2 regions of the Marinobacterium sp. NO-S09 genome follow, and region 1 is predicted to be linked to the other one. Evidence: predicted binding sites of a transcription regulator. Region 1 holds the regulator's gene; the other holds the start of a gene.

What was found. Region 1 encodes FliA, which starts transcription of late flagellar genes. Its sites were predicted from a motif close to CTAAAGTTNNNNNNNNNNCNGCCGATA; they were not measured.
Region 2: O3C79_RS17060 (flagellar protein MotY) is a predicted target of FliA. The motif match lies at 1,768-1,794, and genes of this name have one in related genera.

The regions. Positions count from the first base shown of each region.
Region 1 covers NZ_CP168954.1:3,932,262-3,935,673, reverse strand. Annotated here, with positions in the region: gene flhF (flagellar biosynthesis GTPase FlhF) at 1-1,065, shown strand, start outside; gene O3C79_RS18175 (MinD/ParA family protein) at 1,077-1,901, shown strand; gene O3C79_RS18170 (RNA polymerase sigma factor FliA) at 1,913-2,623, shown strand; gene cheY (chemotaxis response regulator CheY) at 2,689-3,075, shown strand; gene O3C79_RS18160 (protein phosphatase CheZ) at 3,099-3,412, shown strand, end outside.
Region 2 covers NZ_CP168954.1:3,702,597-3,706,008, reverse strand. Annotated here, with positions in the region: gene O3C79_RS17075 (aspartate aminotransferase family protein) at 1-386, opposite strand, end outside; gene grxD (Grx4 family monothiol glutaredoxin) at 644-973, shown strand; gene rnt (ribonuclease T) at 1,043-1,663, opposite strand; gene O3C79_RS17060 (flagellar protein MotY) at 1,832-2,692, shown strand; gene O3C79_RS17055 (argininosuccinate synthase) at 2,806-3,412, shown strand, end outside.

The sequences.
Region 1 (3,412 bases):
TTGCGCAGTCGAAATCGCCGTCGCGAGCTGGAAGAACAGCGCCCGCCCGCCAGACCTCCGGCCCGTGAGCCGGCACCCTTGCCGATGGATGAGCCGCCGCATCAGGACACGGCATCTATCGGTGATGATAGCCTGTTGCAAAGCATGCAGCACGAGATTCAGGAGCTGCGCTCTCTGCTCCAGCAAAATGCACAACCCACCCCCGCGCCACCGCAAAACCCTGTGTATTCTTCTCAACCAGACACTGCCGGTGCGGATAATCTGGTTGTGCGTCGACTGCAGCAGCTGGGTTTGGGCCAGGCGCTGGTGCGCCAGCTGATGAGCGGCGTCGAGCCGGACCTGTCACCGGACAAGGCCTGGCGCAATGCTTTGTCGAGGTTGTCGGACGCCTTGCCGGTATTGGGCGAAGAGATGATTGAACGCGGTGGTATGATCGCCTTTGTCGGTCCCACCGGAGTGGGCAAAACGACCACTATTGGCAAGCTGGCAGCGCGTCATGTGCTGCAGCATGGCAGTTCCAGTCTGGCGTTGGTGACCACGGACTGCTTCCGTATCGCGGCACATGAGCAGCTGAAGACGTTTGGCCGCATCCTCGATGTGCCTGTGCGTGTGGTCGATGAAAGCCACAGCCTGGAAGAAGTGCTGCAAAGCTTGAGAAACAAGCGCCTGGTTTTGATCGATACAGCGGGTATGAATGCCAGTGACCCTCAGGGGCAACTGCAGATGCAGATGTTGTCAGGCGTCACGTTAAGGCTGAAAAAACTGCTGGTGCTGTCCTGTTCCAGTCAGCAACAGTTGATGCGTAGCGCCTATGACAACTACTCTACATTAGGCTTGCACGGCTGTGTGCTCAGTAAAACGGATGAATCGGGTAGCCTGGGTGAAGCGTTGACACTGGCGGTGGAAAAACAGCTGCCGGTGACCTATATCACTGATGGGCAGAAGATTCCGGACGATATTGGCATCGCCAGCCGGAACGACCTGGTCAGTCGAGCAGTTGTCACGGCGCAGAAAGCGTCGGGTCATTCGGATGACGGGGCGGCGTCCCTGTTCAGGGCGGGTTGAGGAGTCGTTGGATGAAGCAAACCCACCCGGTAAAAGTAATAGCAGTCACAGGTGGTAAGGGCGGTGTTGGCAAGACCAACGTTTCCGTAAACCTGGCCGCGGCTCTGAGTGAGATGAATCAGCGTGTTGTGCTGATGGATGCTGACCTGGGGCTGGCCAATGTGGATGTGATGCTGGGGCTGAGAGCCAAGCAGAACATCGCGGACGTATTGTCCGGTCAGGCTACTCTCAAGGATGTGATGGTCAGCGCCGGTGAGAATTTCTGGATTGTACCGGCAGCATCGGGTACCCAGGAAATGACGGCGTTGAGTGCGCACGAGCACGCCGAGCTGATTCATGCCTTTAACGATATCGCCGATGAGCTGGATGTGTTGGTAATCGATACTGCGGCGGGTATATCGGATTCGGTCGTCAGCTTTGTCAGGGCGGCGCAGGAAGTGCTTGTGGTGGTATGCGATGAGCCGACCTCGATCACCGATGCCTATGCGTTGATCAAACTGCTCAACCGTGACTACCAGATGACGCGGTTCCGTGTGCTGGCCAATATGGTGCGTACCGAGTCCGAGGGGCGGAGCATGTTTAACAAACTGTTGACAGTTACCGACAGGTTCCTTGATGTGACGCTTCAATACCTGGGATCAATCCCTTATGATGAGACGGTACGCAAGGCCGTGCAGAAACAGAAGGCGGTTCTCAAGGCTTACCCCCGGGACAAGGCTGCGCTGGCATATCGGCAGCTGGCCAACAAGGTTGATGGCTGGCCCGTTAACAACAGCCCCCGCGGACACCTTGAGTTTTTTGTTGAGCGTCTTGTCCAGGGTACAAGAGCTCCCTGATAGCAGCGTGTATGTACAACGAATTGGAGTTTAAATCAGGCCAGGAGCTGATTCAGGAGTATACGCCGCTGGTCAAGCGTATTGCCCATCACCTGATGGCGCGGCTGCCGGCAAGCGTTGTCCTGGATGACCTGATCCAGTCCGGCATGATCGGGCTGCTGGAAGCTGCTCGGCGCTACGATGCCAGTAAAGGGGCCAGTTTTGAGACTTTTGCCGGCATTCGTATCCGTGGCGCCATTATTGACGAAGTGCGCCGGGGCGACTGGACACCGCGCTCCGTGCACCGGAATGCGCGTCGTGTCAGTGATGCGATCAATCAGATTGAGCACCGCACCGGGCGCGATGCCTCCGATGCGGAAGTGGCTGCAGAGCTCCAGGTGAGTATGACCGATTACCATGCCTTGTTGCAGGACTCGGTCGACAGTCGTCTGTTCAGCTATGATCAATTAACCGAGTCTTCGGACGAGTCGCCCGGTGATCAGTTTGAAACGGCGGACCCGGGGCCCGGGTTGCAACATGAAGATGGCGGTTTCCGCCAGGCGCTGGCTGATGCCATTGGTCGTCTGCCGGAACGTGAACGTTTGGTTCTGTCGCTGTATTATGACGAAGAGCTGAACTTAAAAGAGATCGGTCAGGTGTTGGGTGTCAGTGAATCACGCGTCAGCCAGATTCACAGTCAGGCAGCCCTCCGGCTTAGAGGCCGGCTGAAGGATTGGCGTTGAGCGTCAGGTGGCGCCAGCCATCGGCGGACAACGCTGAAAGATGTTTTTGAACTGGGAGAAGTGTCTTGAAAAAAGACATCAAAATTCTTGTCGTAGATGATTTCTCGACGATGCGACGCATCATCAAGAACCTGCTGCGCGATCTCGGCTTCACCAATGTGGAAGAAGCAGACGATGGCAAGACGGCGTTGCCGATTCTGCAGCAGGGACATATCGAATTCCTGATTACCGACTGGAACATGCCCGGCATGACCGGTATCGACCTGTTGAAAACCGTGCGTGCTGACCCATCTCTGTCACAGATTCCAGTGCTGATGGTCACGGCCGAAGCTAAGCGTGAACAGATCATCGCTGCGGCGCAGGCAGGTGTGAACGGTTATGTTGTTAAACCCTTCACCGCCGGCGTGCTGAAAGAAAAGATCGATAAGATCTTTGAACGTATTGATGGCTAACAGGCGTTAGCGGGGAGTCGCAGATGGCAGCGCAAACGGCCAGCAAAGTGGATTTCAACGGTTTTGACGAGTTCCTGCGTGACAGGGCCAAAGCCTTGGTGTCCGAGTTGGAAGCCGGTAATCTGCCGGAAGCCATGGGGCTGATCAACGAGCTTCAGTTCGCTCGGCACCAGGTGTTCTACAACGAAGTGGGCCATTTGACACGCGGCCTGCATGAGGCAATCAAAACCTTTTCCAGTGATGTCGGCGGGCAAATGCCCACGGCGGAAGCCGACGTACAATCGGCCATGGGAGATGCGTCCGATCGCTTGAGCTATGTTATCGAGCTGACGGAAAA
Region 2 (3,412 bases), 230 kb from region 1:
AAGGACTGCTCCATGACAATGATGGTCGGGGTATCGATGCCGCGGGCATGGCCATGGCGACGGGCCAGCTTGATGGCAGCTTCATTGGCTTCGGCACCGGAGTTGGCAAAAAACACATTCTCCATGCCGGAAATACGGGTCAGGCGCTCGGCCAGTTCTTCCTGCAGCGGAATGGTGTACAGGTTGGAACAATGTACCAGTTTGCCGGCCTGCTCGCTGATGGCGCGGGTAACCGCTGGATGGGCGTGGCCCAGTCCGGTAACGGCGATGCCACAGAGTGCATCCAGATAGCGGTTGCCGTCGGTATCGTACAGCCAGGAACCTTCACCACGTTCAAAGGCGACTGAGAGCCGGTTGAAAACGTTCATCAATGGCTGGGTTGCCATGGGGCATCTCCCTACAACGCAAAAAGGCAGCCTTGGCTGCCGATAAAAGAAACATTCTATGGGGCGCAAGGGCGTTTGGCAATTGAATAGACCTTAACCTGGATCAGGCAGGCGACACTTTGATTGAAAAATCAAGCCTTGGCCCCAACAATATAAGGAGAGAAGCCGCAGAATTCAGTTAAGTTGAGTGAAATGCTGGGGTATATGTTAGAATGTCCGCTGGCTCGGACCCAAGATTTGAACTAAAAGGTGTATCCATGAGTGTAGTTGAAAACATCAAGGAGCAGATCGAGAACAACGCGATCCTGCTGTATATGAAAGGCACGCCCCGTTTCCCGCAGTGTGGCTTCTCTTCCCGTGCGGTTGAAGCCGTGATGTCCTGTGGCGAGCGTTTTGCCTTCGTCAACATTCTGGAAAACCCGGATATCCGTGCCGAGCTGCCCAAGTATGCCAACTGGCCGACCTTCCCACAGCTGTGGATCAACGGCGAACTGGTCGGTGGCTGCGATATCATTTGCGACATGGCCGCCAGTGGCGAGCTGAAGGAAATGATTGAGGCTGCGGCCAAGGACGATGAAAGCGCCTGAGGCCAGCATCGTTACGGAATAAAAAAACGCGCTCAATGAGCGCGTTTTTTTGTGGCTTGCCAGCGCTGTTTATTCGCGGGTATCCAGCACCATGTCCCAGCCGCCCATGTCCTTCCAGCGGTTGACGATGGCGCAAAAAAGTTCGGCCGTTTTCATGGTGTCGTACAGGGCTGAGTGCGCCTGTTCATTGTCAAAGTCGATACCGGCAATATCACAGGCCTTGGCCAGTACGGTCTGCCCATAGGCGAGGCCTGCCAAGGAAACGGTGTCGAAGGTCGAAAACGGGTGGAAAGGGTTGCGCTTGCTGTCGCAACGTTCCGCCGCGCTGGAAACAAAACTGTGGTCAAAGTTGGCGTTGTGGCCAACCAGAACAGCACGTTTGCAGCCGTGAGACTTGATCGATTTCCGGATTGGCTTGAAAATCGTCTCCAGCGCCTCTTTCTCGCTGACCGCATTGCGCGCTGGGTCATCGGGGTCGATGCCGGTGAAGGCCAGTGCCGAGGGCTCAAGGTTAGCGCCGGGGAAGGGTTTTACGTTGGCATCGTAGCTCTGATCGATCATCAGGTAGCCATTCTCGTCCATGGTGAGCGTAACCGCAGCGATTTCGAGCAGGGCGTCGGTGCGCGGATTGAAACCGGCTGTTTCGACGTCGACGACTACGGGCAGAAAGCCGCGAAAGCGGTCAGCCATGGGGTTGGGAGAGCCATGATGATGAGCCACAAAAATCCTTACTTGCAAGTTGTAAATGACCGCAGGCATTCTAACAGCCTGACTACGGGGGTCAAAACGGCAGTTTAAAGGACTGCTGCCTTTGGCCGATAGTTTCTGTACCACCAAGCCCACCGGGAGACACGATCCTTGATTTTGCGCTGTTCCGCACTGCTGATGCTGTTGATGCTGCTGCCGGTGTCGGCCCAGGCCGTGGTCTTTCGTGCCTCCATCGACGAGTCGGTGTGGGAAATGGAAACCTCCCGCTTTTTCTGCCGCCTCAGTCAGGCGGTGCCTGCGTTTGGCCGTGCCGTATTTGAGCACGAGGCGGGGGAGCGGCTGCGTTTTGAGTTGCGGCCCACGCAAAAATATCAGCTTGATGGTGAAGCCCGCCTGATCGCGCGCGCCTCGCCCTGGCAGCCCGGTGTCGCACCGGTCAATCTGGGGCGTGTTGAAATCAGTGCGGAAAGCGGGGGCTTCAGTCTCGGCAGTGAGCTGGCCAACGCCATGCTGGTGGCGCTGCACAAGGGGATGACGCCGACCTTTGCCAGTGATGAATGGTTTGATACCAATGAGCCGGTGGAAGTCGGCATTTCGGCAGCCAATTTTCAGTCCGCCTACGATGATTACCTGGGCTGTCTGACGACCCTGTTGCCGGTGAATTACCGTCAGGTGGCACGCACTGCTGTACTCTTTCCATCTGCGGCCTGGCGCCTGTCAGATGCTACCCGTGAGCGTCTGGGTCTGATTGCGCTCTATGTGAAAACCGATGACAGCGTGAAGTCGATTTATGTGGATGGCCACTCCGATAACTACGGCCGCCGTCTGCTCAACCGTGACCTTTCCAAGAAGCGTGCCGAAGAGGTTACCCGTTATCTGGTCAGTCAGGGGATTCCCGAAGATATGATTACGACCCGTTATCACGGTGAGCGTTATCCGGTGGTGCCCAATACCAGCGCGGAAAACAGGGCGCGCAACCGTCGCGTGGCCATCCGCCTGGAGCGTGAGTAGCAAAGTTCAGTGCGGCAATGCTTTCTGTTATAGTATGCCGCAATTGTGCCGAGTGAATTTTCCTGGCCGGGTGTGCGTTCTGTCATCCGGCGCTTTGTTTCTGGAGCAGCAACATGTCCGATATTAAAAAGGTCGTTCTGGCGTATTCAGGCGGTCTGGATACTTCTGTAATCGTGCGCTGGTTGCAGGACACCTACAACTGCGAAGTGGTGACCTTCACAGCCGACCTGGGTCAGGGTGAAGAAGTTGAACCTGCGCGTGCCAAGGCTGAAGCCCTGGGCGTTAAGGAAATCTACATTGAAGACCTGCGCGAAGAGTTTGTGCGTGACTTCGTTTTCCCGATGTTCCGTGCCAACACCATCTATGAAGGTGAGTACCTGCTCGGCACGTCTATCGCGCGTCCGCTCATTGCCAAGCGTCTGATTGAAATCGCCAACGAAACCGGTGCCGATGCCATCTCCCACGGTGCGACCGGCAAGGGTAACGACCAGGTACGTTTCGAACTGGGTGCCTACGCGCTGAAGCCGGGCGTCAAAGTGATCGCTCCCTGGCGTGAATGGGATCTGACGTCCCGTGAAACCCTGATGGCGTACTGCGAAGAGCGTGATATCCCGGTTGATTTCAGCTCCAGCAAGAAGAAGTCTCCGTACTCCATGGATGCCAACCTGCTGCACATCTCCTACGAAGGCGGCATTCTGGAAGATCCCTGGGCGGAAGCCG